2 regions of the Pseudonocardia nantongensis genome follow, and region 2 is predicted to be linked to the other one. Evidence: riboswitches for the same ligand, from Rfam matches in the RefSeq annotation. Region 2 holds a riboswitch; the other holds the start of a gene.
What was found. Region 2 has a riboswitch for thiamine pyrophosphate ahead of thiO (glycine oxidase ThiO). Riboswitches for the same ligand answer to the same signal wherever they lie in the genome.

Region 1 (6,836 bases), on a different contig from region 2:
TCGCGCGCCGCCTGCTCCATCGAGCCCTCGTCGAGCATCCAGGGCCGGCCGCGCTCGCGGCCCAGGAACATGTTCTGGACGATGTCGAGATTGTCGGCCAGCGCGAGGTCCTGGTAGACGACCTCGATGCCGAGCCGGGCGGCGTCCGCGGGCGCGCCGAGCGTCACCGGCGCACCGTCGAAGACGATCTCACCGCCGTCGATCGGGTGGATGCCCGCGACGCACTTGACCAGGGTGGACTTGCCTGCGCCGTTGTCACCGACGAGTGCGGTGACCTCGCCGGCGCGGACGGTGAGGTCGACGTCGTGCAGGACCCGCACCGCGCCGAAGTTCTTGGACACCCGGCGCAGGGTCAGGATCGGTTCGGCCATGGCCGTCCCTCCGGTAGGGCCCGGCCGTGGCGGGAGGTCGTCCCGCCACGGCCGGAGGTGGCTGCTACTGGATGCCGAGCTCGCCGCAGACCGCGGCGTTCGGGCCGTCGCAGATCTCGGCGGGCTCGATGTAGCCGGCGTCGGTGACCGTCTTGACGTTGCCCTTGGTGATCAGCTGCGGGGTGAGCAGCACGGACTTGACGTCCCGGTCGCCCTCCGGGTCGTTCACCGTCTGCGTCGCGACGGCGTCGGCGGCCGCGGTGTCGCCCCTGGCCAGCGCGCCGGCCAACTTCGCGGCGGCGTCGGCCTCCTCCTGGATCGGTTTGAACACCGTCATGTACTGGTCGCCGCGCAGGATCGCGGCGAGCCCGTCGGCGGTGGCGTCCTGCCCCGTGACCGGGACCCTGCCGTTGAGGCCGTACTTGCTGAGCACCGTGATGATCGAACCGGCCATGCCGTCGTTCGCGACGGCGACGCCGTCGACCTTGCCGCCGTTGCCGGTCAGGATCTGCTCGAACGTGGTGCCCGCGACCTGGTTGTCCCACTTGTCGATGGCCTGGTTCTGCACGAGCCGGTACGCGCCGGAGTCGTACTTCGGCTGCAGCACCTTCAGCTGGCCGTTCGTGTAGAGGGTCGCGTTGTTGTCAGTGGGCGCGCCCTCGATCTGGATGATCTGCGCGCCCGGCTTGTCCCCGATGCCCTGCACGAGGCCCTGGCCCTGCAGCTCCCCGACCTTCTCGTTGTCGAACGAGACGTAGTAGTCGCTGGTGCCGCCCAGGTTCAGCCGGTCGTAGTCGATCACCGGGATGCCCTGCGCCTTGGCCTTCTGCGCGACGGCATTGCCGCCGTCGCCGCTGATCGAGGCGATGACCAGGACCTGTACCCCACTCGAGATCATCCCGTCGGCCAGGGTCGAGAACTTCTGCTCGTCGCCCTGGGCGTTCTGGATGTCGGGATCGAGGCCCTCGGCACGCATCGCCCTGTCGAGCATTGGCTTGTCGAAGCCCTCCCAGCGGGCCGAGGTGTCGGTCTCCGGGAGGATCACCCCGACCTTGATCCCACCCTCCCCGGACTCGCCGGACCCTGCGGCCTCCTCGCCGCCGCCGGCGCTGTTCTGGCCGCACGCCGACAGCGCGAGCACGAGGCCCAGCCCCGCCGCCACCATCGTCCGCCGCAGCCGGGGCCGCGCCTCGCGCATCCTCATGGACATCCCTCCACGACACTGTGGCTTCAGACCTATAATGTTGCGAGCGCCAACGTATTAGGTCGAGCGATGCGAGGCACAGCACACTGGATCGAGAAAGTCCACCCGACCGAGTCACGATCCGGTCACGGCCGCGGTCATTTGTTGTCGTGCTGCCACCCGGCCTGCCCGGGCATCAGCTCCGCAGGGTCTCCAGCAGATCCGCCTCGACACGGGCGAGTCCCGGGTCCGTGAGGATCTCCCGGGTCCGCGGCCGGGGCAGGTCTACGGCGATCTCGGTCCGTACCGTCGCGGGCCGCGGCGAGAGCACGACGACCCGGTCGGACAGGAAGGCCGCCTCCCGGACGTCGTGGGTGATCAGCAGGGTGGTCCAGCCGTAGTGCTCACGCATCGACTCCAGCCACTCCTGCATCCCGACCCGGGTCAGCGCGTCCAGGGCGCCGAACGGCTCGTCGAGCAGCAGCACCGACTGCCCGCCGACGACGGTGCGCAGCAGCGCCGCCCGCTGCCGCATCCCACCGGAGAGTTCGGCCGGCCGGGATCGTTCGAATCCGGCCAGCCCGAACGGCTCGAACAGCGCCCGCGCCCGCTCACGGGCCTCGCGCCGGGACACCCCGGCGACCTCCATCCCCAGCGTGGTGTTGTCCAGCACCGTCCGCCAGGGGAAGAGCAGGTCCTGTTGGGGCATGTAGCCGAACGGCGCGCCCCGGGCCGGGCCGCCGTCCACCTCGACGGTCCCGGTGACCGTGGCGCCGTCTCCGATCCCGACGAGCGTCTCGAACAGCGTCGACTTCCCGCACCCGGACGGCCCGACGATCGAGACGAACTCGCCGGGCGCCACCGACAGCGACACCTCGGACAGCACCTCCAGGGCGCCGTAGCGCACCGCGAGGTCGTGCACCGCGACCTTCATCGATGATCACCCCGGTACCAGGGGGTGACCAGGCGTTGCACCAGGTAGGTGAGCCCGAACAGGGCCACCGAGAGCGCCGCGGCCACCCCGACGGCGGCGAGCACCAGATCGGTGCGGAACTGGTTGCGCTGCAGCTGCATGAAGATCCCCAGCCCGGCACGGGCACCGACGTACTCGGCGAAGATCGCGCCGGTCACCGCGTAGGTGATCGCGATCCGCAGCGAGGTGAAGAACGACGGCAGCGCGCCCGGCAGCCGGACGTAGCGGAACCGCTGCCAGCGCGAGGCGCCCATGCTGCGCAGCAGCGCGGTCGCCGACCGGTCGGTCGCGGCGAACCCCTCGATCAGCCCGACGGCGACCGGGAAGAACGTCACCAGCGCGATCACCAGCACCTTCGGCAGCAGCCCGAAGCCGAACCAGATGATCAGCAGCGGGGCGATCGCCACCACCGGCAGTGTCTGGGACGCCACCAGCAGCGGGGTCAGGGCCCGGCGCAGCCACGGCGAGAAGTCCACCGCGACCGCGATCGACCAGGCCACCGCCAGTGACACCGCGAAGCCGATCGCGGTGACCTGGACCGTCGGCAGCGTGTTCTCCCACAGCGCGGAGCGGAACGCCCAGCCCTGCGCCAGCACGCGGAGCGGCGAGGGCAGTACCTGCGGCCGCAGGCCGAGCGCGGTGACCGCGACCTGCCAGGCGAGAAGCCCGACGGCGACGACGAGCACCGCGGGTGCGAGCCGGCGCGCCAACCCGCCCGCCCTCACGGCGCCAGGTACTCGTTGGTGAACCAGGTCGCGAAGTCCGGCTTCTGCCGCACCGGCGCGCCGTCCGGCCCGGCGACGGTGCCGGTGTCGTAGAGGAACCCGGAGAACGCCGACCACTTCTCCGGCGTCTGGAACCCGACCCGGCCCTGCCCGTCGCGCAGGTATCCCCGCGCCAGCATCGCGGCGCCGCGGTCGATGAGCTCGTCGTTCGTGAACGCGCCCGGGTTGGCCTCCTTCAACATCCGCGCGGCCCCGGCGGGGTTCTCGGCGGCGAGGGCGTAGCCGCGCTGCACCGCCTGGACGAACGCCCGGGCCCGGTCCGGGTTCTGCCCCAGCCAGGTCGAGTTGCCGGCGAGCAGGACGTTGTAGGCGTCCGGGAAGCCGTAGTCGGTGTAGCGGAACGTGCGCAACGGCTCACCGCGCAGCTGCGCCTCGAGCCCCTCGACGTGCACGAACGGCAGGGTGAAGTCGGCCTGTCCGGCGTAGAGCGCCTCGTAGGCGGCGGTGGCGAGGACCTCGGTGCGGAACTCGCCGCGGCCGCCGTCAGCCCTGATCACCGCCTGCATGGTCGCGGTCTCGCCCGGCCCGCCGAACCCGGCGAAGACCGTGCCGTCGAGGTCGCGCGGGCGCGTGATGTCCGGCCGGTCGGCGCGCACGGCGATCTCGGTGGCCCAGTGCTGCAGGATCGCCATCACCGAGGTGATGTCCGCACCGGCCGCCTTGGAGTAGGTGAACGAGTCCTGGAAGCTGACGCCGAACTCGGCGGCACCGGAACCGACCAGGACGTCCGGCGACGTCTGGTTGTAGGGCAGGAACTCGACGTCCAGCCCGGCGTCGCGGAAGTACCCGGCCTGCTGGGCGACGAACAGGCCCAGATGGTTGGTGTTCGGCGTCCAGTCCAGGGCCACCCGGATCGGCTCGCCGCCGTTCCCCCGGTCGTCGCCCGTGTCGGCGCAGCCGGTCAGGACGAGCGCGAGCGCGAGCAGCAGCGCTGCCGGCACGACGATGGGGGGACGGGCACGTGAGAACAGCAAGGAGCGGCCTCCCTACGCCGGTGTCAACCGGATCAGGTTCGAACGGTCGACGGCCGGTCCTGCCGCCCTCTCAGCCCCGGTACGCGGGCTCCCGCGGTTCTGGGCCCGACCCTACGCTGACCGATCGTGAGCAGCGACCACCGCGTACCCGTCGACGACCATGTGGCCCTGACCGTCGGGGTCCTCACCGGACTCGGCGTGCCGGACGCCACGGCCCGGGTGCAGGGCGAGTGGCTCTGCGAGGGCGACCTGCGCGGGCACGCCTCGCACGGCATCCGGCGCCTCGAGGTGCTGGCCGGACGGGTGCGGGCCGGGCTGATCGACCCGGTGGCGGCGCCGACGACCGAGCGGGCCCGGCCGGGCGTGCTGCGGGTGGACGGCCACGACGGCCTCGGCCCGCCCACCGCTCTGGCCGCCTGCGACGCGCTCCCCGGCCCGGCTGCCGAGACCGGGATCGCGGTCGCCGCGATCCGCAGGTGCGGGCACCTCGGGATGCTCGCGCCCTACGTCGAGCGGCTGGCCGCCCGCGGCCTGGTCGGGATCGCCACGACGACGTCCGAGGCGCTCGTGCACCCGTGGGGCGCGGCCCCGGCGATGATCGGCACCAACCCGCTCGCCGCGGCCGTCCCGACCGACGGCGGGGAGCCGGTGGTGCTCGACATGGCGACCGGGCAGGTCTCCCGCGGCAAGGTGCTCGACCACGCCGCCCGCGGCGAGCCGCTCCCGTCCGGGTCCGTGGTGGACGCCGAGGGCCTGCCGACCACCGACGCGGCCGCCGCCCTGGACGGGGCGATCACCCCGTTCGGCGGTCCGAAGGGCTACGCGCTGGCGCTGGTGCTGGAGCTGCTGGTCGCCTCGCTCACACACACCGCGCTCGGTACGGACGTCCGCGGCACCCTCGACGTCACCGACCCGGTCACCAAGGGCGACCTGCTGCTGGCGGTCGACCCGGCCGCGTTCGGCGGCCCGGCCGCCGGCGTCCGCGCGTACCTGGACGCCCTGCGGGCCCTCGAACCGGCGCCCGGGCACGGGCCGGTCGCCGTTCCCGGCGACCGCGCCCGCACCGTCCGGGCCGACAACCTGGCCCGCGGGGTGCCGGTGGATCCGGACAGCTGGGCCCGGGCCCGGGCGCTGCTCGGGTAGCTCGGGTCCCGCCGGGCTCCCGGTCGGGGTTCCCCGCGCGCTCCACGCGGTCCGGCGGGACGGTCGTGGGCGGGACCCGACACGCGAACGGGGCGGGGACCCTGCTGGATCCCCGCCCCGTCCGGTTCAGGTCTGGTCGGGCGTCTTCGGCCCGCGGACGGTCACTCCTCGCCCTGCTGGACCTCCACGCCGGACTCACGCAGCTTCTCGGCGTGGGCACGACCGTGGTGGTTGCAGAACAGGAGTTCCCCACCGGAGGGAAGAATCGCACGCACCTTGGCCGCCGCACCGCAACGGTCACAGCGGTCGGCGAGGGTCAGTTCGGGCCGGGTCAGCGTTTCGGGCTGCATAGCGGTCTCCCTCCATCGCGGCGGCGGGCTCGGGCGGCCCTCCGCCGTATCACTGTGACGACCGCACCAGGCGGGTCGCCCACACTTAAGCAGACGTGTCGGACCCCTGCACGTGTTCCCGGGGCGCGTCGCGACGTCCGTCACGTCCGGCTCCGGATCCGGTCGCATCGGGGTCGCCTCGATATACCCGCGGTGACCGATTACGTATGAAGTTGACTGCGTGTGAATCATGCGGGGCGACCGGGCGCCCGTGCAAGCGCGGGACGGTGACCACCGTGTGTCGCGGGTTACCGTGGCCGGGTGAGTGCACGGCCGATCGGCGAGCGGATCCCCGCACCGTTGCTCTTCCTGGTCGGCGGCACCTCGATGTACGTCGGTGCGGCACTCGCCGTAGGACTCTTCGACCGGCTGGCCCCCGCCGCGGTGGCCGAGCTGCGGCTGATCGGGGCAGCCCTGATCCTGCTGGCGTGGCGCCGACCGGGCCGTGCCGCCTGGAGCGGCGCCCGGCTGGCCCGCGCGGGCCTGTTCGGGCTGGCCACGGCCCTGATGAACGTCGCGTACTACGAGGCGATCGCCCGGCTGCCGCTTGGCACCGCGGTCGCGATCGAGTTCACCGGCCCGGTGCTGGTCGCGGCGCTGGCCTCGCGCCGGTTCCGAGACTGGGGTGCGGTGCTGCTGGCCGCCGTCGGGGTCCTGCTGATCGCCGACGTCCGCTGGTCCGGCAGTCCCAGCGGGGTGCTCTGGGCGCTCGGTGCGGCCGCCATGTGGGCGGCCTACATCGTGCTCGGCAAGCGGGTGGCCCGGGCCGGGAGCGGCATCGACGACCTCGCCACCGGTTTCACCCTCGCCGCCGTGCTGCTGTCCCCGCTGCTGCTCACCGGCGCCGCCGGCTCGCCGGCGGCTTTCGGCGTGGTCAACCTCACACCGCTCGCCGATCCGTGGGTGCTGGCCCTGTCCATCGGGCTGGGCGTGCTGTCGTCGGTGATCCCCTACGTGCTGGACCAGGTGGTGCTGCGCCGGGTCGGGCAGGCCCGGTTCGCGGTGCTGCTGGCGCTGC
Region 2 (6,836 bases):
TGCCGGGGTCGCATCGGACGTTCGTCTCCTGCGTCGGTGAGACGCCCGAGGACAACCACCTGTCGTCGCTGAAGGAACAGGAGATCGGGACCCCGGACGCGGACTCGGTCACCTCCCTGGGTAACCGGCACGGCATCGCGATGATGACCGGTGACGCCGGCGCAGCGACGTTCTTCGACGCCAACTGCATGCACGGGTCGGGGGACAACATCACCCCGTACCCCCGCTCGAACATCTTCCTGGTGTTCAACAGCGTGCAGAACACGTGCGTGCAGCCGTTCGCGGCGCCGAAGCCGCGGCCCGAGCACATCGGGGCGCGGGACTTCACTCCCGTGCGGTAGTGCTTCCCGGGTGGCCCGCCCCGGATCGAGGACCCGGGGCGGGCCACCCGTCTCGGCAGGCACCGGCTCGCCGAGCGCCTCCAGCACCCGCCAGGCCACCCGCTCGTGCGCGTGCGGGACCAGGTGCACCCGGTCCGGACCCCACGCCCTGCATCCGGCGCAGGTCGAAGCCGGTGAAGATCAGGACCTCGGCCCCGGTCGCGGCCAGGCGGACGAGCGCGGCGTCGAACCGGTGGGCGAGGTCGTCGAGACCCTCGGTGAAACTGTCGCCGATCGCGACGTAGCTCCGGTGCCGCACGCGCACCGCCTCCTCCCGGTCCCCGTCGGGGCGCGGACGCGCCTCGGCCTGCTCCTGTTTCGTGTGCACGATGCAGTTCACCGCGCTTCTGCCCGGTGTTACGGCGGTGCACACATGATCGGCCCTCGTGGTGGTGCGCGCCACGTGGTTCCGCCGACGTCGCGTCGACCCGGACGGCGTCGTAGGGCACCCTTAACGGGGTGAGCCCCGATCCCGCGCCTCGTGCCGAACCGGTTCGCCGGCCGGATCCCGGGCTGGGCGAGCTGCTCGGTGGCCGGGCCGGCGCGGTGGACGCCTCGGTGCCGGTCGTCGCGTTCGTGCTCGGCTGGCTCGTCGCCGGATGGGCCGGCTCGGCGTTCCCGATCAACTGGGGCGCCGGCGCGGCCGTCGTCGCCGGGGCCGCCGTCGCGCTCTGGCGGCTGGCCCGCGGGCGTCGTCCGCGGGCGGTGCTGTTCGGCCTGGCGGGGGTGGTGGCCGCGGCCGGCGTGGCGCTGGCCACCGGCCGGGCGTCGGACTTCTTCCTGCTCCAGATCGTCTCGAACGCCGGCAGCGCGCTGGCCTGGGCGATCTCGATCGTGATCCGCTGGCCGCTGCTGGGGGTGGTGGTCGGCGGGCTGCTCGGCCAGCGGACCCGCTGGCGGCGGGACCCGGATCTGCTGCGCGGGTACCAGCGCGCGTCCTGGGCGTGGGTGGCGCAGTACGTGCTGCGGCTGGCCGTGTTCGTGCCGCTGTGGGCCGCCGACGCGGTCGTACTGCTCGGCCTGGCGCGCACCGTGCTGAGCCCGGTCCTGGTCGGCCTGAGCGTGCTCGCATCGTGGCCGTTGCTGCGTACGGCGTTGCCGGACGATCACCCGGGCATTCGTCACCCCCGGTGACGGGTGCTGACCCCGGGTGCGGCTAAAATCGTGATCTTACCGTGATTCTCACTCCGTCTCGTGAAGGTCACCACATCGGGTGATCGTCGGGTGCGTTTCGGTGCGCCCGGACGTTCTCTCTGTTGGAACCGCCACACCGACGATCACTGCAAGGAGCCATGCCACAGCAGCGCCCGCCGGAGCCCGGCCGCGGTGACGTCGACCGCAACGTCCCCGGACCGTCCCGCCCCGCGTCCCCCTCCGGCCCACCCCGCGTCGCCTCCTCGGACGTGCCCCGCCTCCCGCAGCAGCGGCGCGCCGAACCGGCGCGCCCGCCGCAGGCCGGCGCCGGTGCCGGCCCGACCCGGACGACGAGGCCGGGCGAAGCGCGCCCGGCCCCCGGCCCACCGGCCGGCCGGCCGACCCGGGTCGTCCCCGGCCCGGGTGGTCCGCCGGCCGCGTCTCCGGGTGGGCACCCGCGCACCCGCGCGATGGATGGCCCTGCCGACCTGCGCGCCGGCGACCTGCGTCCGGCCGCCGGGCCCGGTGAGCCGAACGGTCCGGTCGGCGGCGGGGCGAACTCCGCGCAGGAGACGAGCTCGCTCAAGGAGAGCCTCAGCCCGAAGGAGATCGCGGCCGGGGCGGGCGCGTCGATCGTCAGCGCGATCCTCGGCTCGTTCCTGGGCGCGGTCGGCACCGTGCTCGGCGCGGCCCTCGGCTCGATCGTCTACACGCTGGCCAGCGCGTTCCTCACCCGCGGGATCGAGCAGGGCAAGGGGAAGGCGCTCGAGCTCAAGGACAAGGCGGCCGCCCGGAAGGGCAAGGGCGTCGCCGAGGGGACGGCCATGGCGGCCCGGCAGTCGTCGGGGCGCGGAGCGGCGGGGCCGACCGGCGAGGAGACCGTGCGGCTCGACCCGTCGCAGGCGCCCGGCCGGAGGCAGCGGGCCGGGTCGGCGGCCGGGCGCGGCGGGTGGCGCCGGGTCCGGCCCACCCGCAAGACGCTGATCGTGTCCGCGGTGCTCGGGGTCCTCACCTTCGCCGTCTCGATGTTCCTGATCACGGGCATCGAGGTCGTGAAGGGGTCGTCGCTGTCCGGCAACGGCTCCGGCACCTCGCTCGGGGGCGTCGTCCGTCCCGGGCCGCCGGCACCGGCCACCGATGAGGGTGAGCAGAGCGGCGGCACCGACTCGTCGTCGACCTCGGAGAGCGCCACCTCGACCGGTGAGTCCTCGACCGAGAGCAGCTCGGAGTCCGGGACGAGCACCGGCGAGTCGGGGGAGCAGCAATCGGAGGAGAGCGGCTCCGGGTCCGACGGTGACAGCGGCAACCGGCTGCAGGACGGGCTGAACCGGGTGCTGCCGACCCAGGAGCCGGACTCCGGCCAGCAGAACTCCGGCCAGGACGGCGGCGGCGCCTCCCCGACCGAATGATCCACCGGGGTCGACGGATCAGCGGGTCAGCCGGGCCTTCAGGCGGGCGGCGGCGGCCTGCGGGTCGTCGGCGCCGGTGATCGCGCGGACGACGACGATCCGCTCCGCCCCGGCGTCGAGCACCTCGTCGAGGTGCTGCTCGTCGATCCCGCCGATCGCGAACCAGGGCCGGTCCGGTGCCCGCCCGGCGACCGTGCGGACCAGGTCGAGGCCCGGCGCGGGGCGGCCCGGCTTGGTCGGCGTCGGCCAGCAGGGCCCCACGCAGAAGTAGTCGACGCCGTCCTCGGTCGCCGCGGCGAGGGTCTCGTCCGTGCTGTGCGAGGACCGGCCGACGAGCACGTCGTCGCCCACCACCCGGCGCGCCCAGCGCACCGGCAGGTCGTCCTGGCCGAGGTGCAGCACGTCCGCGCCGGCGGCCAGGGCGACGTCGGCCCGGTCGTTCACGGCCAGCAGCGCGCCGTGCCGCCGGCACGCGTCGGCGAGCACCTCCAGGGCCGCGAGCTCGGCGTTGGCCTCCAGCGGTCCGTCCGGGCCGCCCTTGTCCCGCAGTTGCACGACGTCCACGCCGCCGGCCAGCGCCGCGTCGGCGAACTCGGCGAGGTCACCGCGGTCGGTGCGGGCGTCGGTGCAGAGGTAGAGCCGGGCTCGCTCCAGGCGATCGAGCCGGTCCGGGCGTGCGGTGCGGGTCTCGGCGGTGCGGGTCTCGGTGGAGGACACGGCACGCACGCTACGGCGTACCGTGGACGGCGGACGCGAGAACCACGGGAGCCTGCCGCAGCAGGCTGAGAGGGGACCTGCCGGTCCCGACCGTCGAACCTGATCCGGGTCATGCCGGCGCAGGGAGTGAGGTGCAACCACCATGATCGGACGGCTGGCGGTCGTCGGCGCGGGCGCGATCGGGCTCGCCGCGGCCCGCGAGGCCGCGCGGGGCGGATTGCGGGTGACCGTCTTCGATCCGGCGCCCGGCTCCGGTGCGTCCCGGGTGGCGGGCGGGATGCTCGCGCCGGTCACGGAGGCGTGGCCCGGTGAGGAGGACCTGCTCGCGTTGGGGCTGGACTCGGTGACCCGCTGGCCGGAGTTCACCCGCGAGCTCTCCGCCGAGGCCGGCACCGACGCGGGGATGCACCCCGAGGGCACGGTCGTCGCGGCGACCGGTCCGGGAGACCGGGACGAGCTGGCCGCGCTGGCCGGGCACCTGGAGACCCTGGGCCGCCCGGTGCAGCGGATGACCGGCCGGGAGCTGCGTCGCCTGGAGCCCGCGCTCGGCCCGGACGTCCGCGGCGGGCTCTCGGTCCCCGACGACCCGTCGGTGGACAACCGGGCCCTGCTGGACGCGTTGCGGGCCGCCTGCGAGCGGGCCGGGGTGGCGGTCGTCGAGCGGGCCGTCGAGGCCGTGGCCGACGACGGCGACCGGGTCACCGGCGTGCACCTGGCCGCCGACGGCTCAGCCCCGTCCCAGCACGTGGCTGCCGACGCCGTGCTGGTCGCGGCCGGGGCGTGGTCGTCGCGGCTGCACCCGGCGCTGGACGGCCTGGTCCGTCCGGTGAAGGGCGAGATCCTGCGGCTGACCCGGCGGGCCGGGGCGCTGCCGCCGCCGTCCCGCACGGTGCGGGCCCTGGTCGACGGCCGCCCGGTGTACGCGGTGCCACGTCCCGGCCCCGGGCACGACCTGGTCGTCGGTGCGACGACGGCGGAGAACGGGTTCGACACCGACGTGACCGTCGGCGGCGTCCGGGACCTGCTCCGGGACGCCGAACGGGTACTGCCCGGGATCGCCGAGTACGCGCTCACCGAGGCGGCGGCGGGGCTGCGCCCCGGCAGCCGGGACAACCTGCCGCTGATCGGCCGGACCGGCCCGGACGGGCTGCTGGTCGCGACCGGGCACGGCCGGAACGGGATGTTGCTGGCCCCGGTCACGGCGGCCGCGGTGGGTGCGCTGCTGCGCGGCGAAGCCGTGCCGGAGGCCGCCCGGGTGGCGGACCCGAGCCGGTTCGGTACCGAGTGGCGCGTAGCCGGAGCGAGCGTCGATCGCCTCCCGGCGGAGAGGAAGTGACATGCGGATCGTGTTGAACGGCGAGAGCCGCGAGACGGCGGGCGGGGCGACCCTCGCCGGGGTGCTGGCCGAGGCCGGACTGCCCGAGCGGGGCGTCGCCGTCGCCGTCGACGGCGAGGTCGTCCGCCGCACCGACTGGCCGGAGCACCGGCTCACCGAGGGCACGCGCGTCGAGGTACTGACCGCCGTGCAGGGAGGATGAGATGAGCGAGATCGCGGACGCGCCGCTGACGATCGGTGACGCCAAGTTCGACTCCCGGCTGATCATGGGCACCGGCGGGGCGACGAACCTGGAGATCCTGGAGCGGGCGCTGGTCGCCTCCGGGGCCGAGCTGACCACGGTCGCGTTGCGTCGGGTGGACGTCGAGGGCGGCACCGGGCTGCTGGAACTGCTGTCCCGGCTCGGGATCCGGGTGCTGCCGAACACCGCGGGCTGCCGGACCGCCGCCGAGGCCGTGCTGACGGCGCGGATGGCCCGGGAGGCGTTGGAGACCGACCTGGTCAAGCTGGAGGTCGTCGCCGACGAACGGACCCTGCTGCCGGACCCCGTTGAGCTGCTCGACGCCGCCGAGCAGCTCGTCGACGACGGGTTCACCGTGCTGCCCTACACCAACGACGACCCGGTGCTGGCCCGCAAGCTGGAGCAGACCGGATGCGCCGCCGTCATGCCGCTGGGATCACCGATCGGCACCGGGCTGGGCATCCGCAACCCGCACAACATCGAGATGATCGTCGACGGCGCGGGCGTCCCGGTCGTGCTCGACGCCGGAATCGGCACCGCGTCCGAGGCGGCCCAGGCGATGGAACTCGGCTGCGACGCGGTGCTGCTGGCCACCGCCGTCACCCGGGCCGCGGAGCCGGAGCGGATGGCCCGGGCGATGCGCCGCGGGGTGGAGGCCGGCTGGGATGCGCGGCACGCCGGGCGGATCCCGCGCCGCCACTGGGCGCACGCGAGCTCGCCGGACCGCGAGGTCTGACGTCGTCCGACGACACAGCGGCCGCGGTCAGCGGCGTGCGAGGCAGTTTCGGAGTCCGGTCACGGGGCCCGCAGGCCCAGGTCCGCGAGTTCCAGCTCGGCGAGGCGCTGCACCACCTCCGGGCCCCCGGAGCGCCAGGCGGCGGCGGGATCCGGGGCGATCCGGGTCAGTCGCGCCACCGGGACGCGGGCCAGCGCCCGCACGGCGAGCAGGTCGGGCGCGACCCCACGGGCACCGACCGCGGCACCGGCCCGGCGGGCGTAGCGCAGTCGCAGCGGCAGCCAACCCAGCAGCACGGGCAGCAGCAGGAGCAGCGGGATCAGCACGCCTGCCCAGTCCGCGACCGTCGCGACGGTGTCACCGAACTCCTGGCCGGCGTCCGCCAGCCGGGTGCCGGCCCCGACCGCCGGATCCAGGGCACGGGAGAGATCGCCCCCGACGAACGGGAGCCCGGACACCGTCCCGGCGATCTCGGTGAACGAGTCGGTGACCTGCCCACCGGCCCCGACCAGCGCGTCACCCGGCCCGCGCAGCGCGTTCAGCCCCTCCCGCACCGTCGTCCCGGCGACGACCGCCAGCACCGCCCACAGCAGCGCGATCAGATCCGCGACCAGTTGGCGGGCGACCCGCCCCGGGCGTTCCGCGTACCACCGCATCGGCCATGTCTACCGCACCCTGGCGGCATCGCCCGGCACGACCGGCACGGGACGCGGAGGCAGGTGTCGCTCGGTGTGGCGAGGTCCGATATCACCGGGCCGGGCGCCGGCTCGCGTTCCGCGGAACCTGCTGCGGCCTTCCCTGCAGGAACCGGGACTCAGGCCGCAGCCGAAGCGGAGGTCCGGGGTGGTAGCAGGGCGTCGAGAATCGGCTCCGGGTCGAGACG

Region 1: another riboswitch for thiamine pyrophosphate. It lies ahead of ACLFMI_RS12925 (ABC transporter substrate-binding protein); the one in region 2 lies ahead of thiO (glycine oxidase ThiO).

The regions. Positions count from the first base shown of each region.
Region 1 covers NZ_JBKGXT010000010.1:84,613-91,448, reverse strand. Annotated here, with positions in the region: gene ACLFMI_RS12945 (ATP-binding cassette domain-containing protein) at 1-371, opposite strand, end outside; gene ACLFMI_RS12940 (sugar ABC transporter substrate-binding protein) at 436-1,569, opposite strand; gene ACLFMI_RS12935 (ABC transporter ATP-binding protein) at 1,751-2,488, opposite strand; gene ACLFMI_RS12930 (ABC transporter permease) at 2,485-3,252, opposite strand; gene ACLFMI_RS12925 (ABC transporter substrate-binding protein) at 3,249-4,253, opposite strand; TPP riboswitch at 4,279-4,391, opposite strand; gene ACLFMI_RS12920 (Ldh family oxidoreductase) at 4,413-5,429, shown strand; gene ACLFMI_RS12915 (DUF7455 domain-containing protein) at 5,591-5,779, opposite strand; gene ACLFMI_RS12910 (EamA family transporter) at 6,146-6,836, shown strand, end outside.
Region 2 covers NZ_JBKGXT010000027.1:38,039-44,874, forward strand. Annotated here, with positions in the region: gene thpD (ectoine hydroxylase) at 1-341, shown strand, start outside; gene ACLFMI_RS23840 (DUF3159 domain-containing protein) at 840-1,514, shown strand; gene ACLFMI_RS23845 (hypothetical protein) at 1,985-2,923, shown strand; gene thiE (thiamine phosphate synthase) at 2,942-3,640, opposite strand; TPP riboswitch at 3,678-3,783, shown strand; gene thiO (glycine oxidase ThiO) at 3,783-4,976, shown strand; gene thiS (sulfur carrier protein ThiS) at 4,978-5,178, shown strand; gene thiG (thiazole synthase) at 5,180-5,953, shown strand; gene ACLFMI_RS23870 (hypothetical protein) at 6,013-6,609, opposite strand; gene ACLFMI_RS23875 (HNH endonuclease signature motif containing protein) at 6,768-6,836, opposite strand, start outside.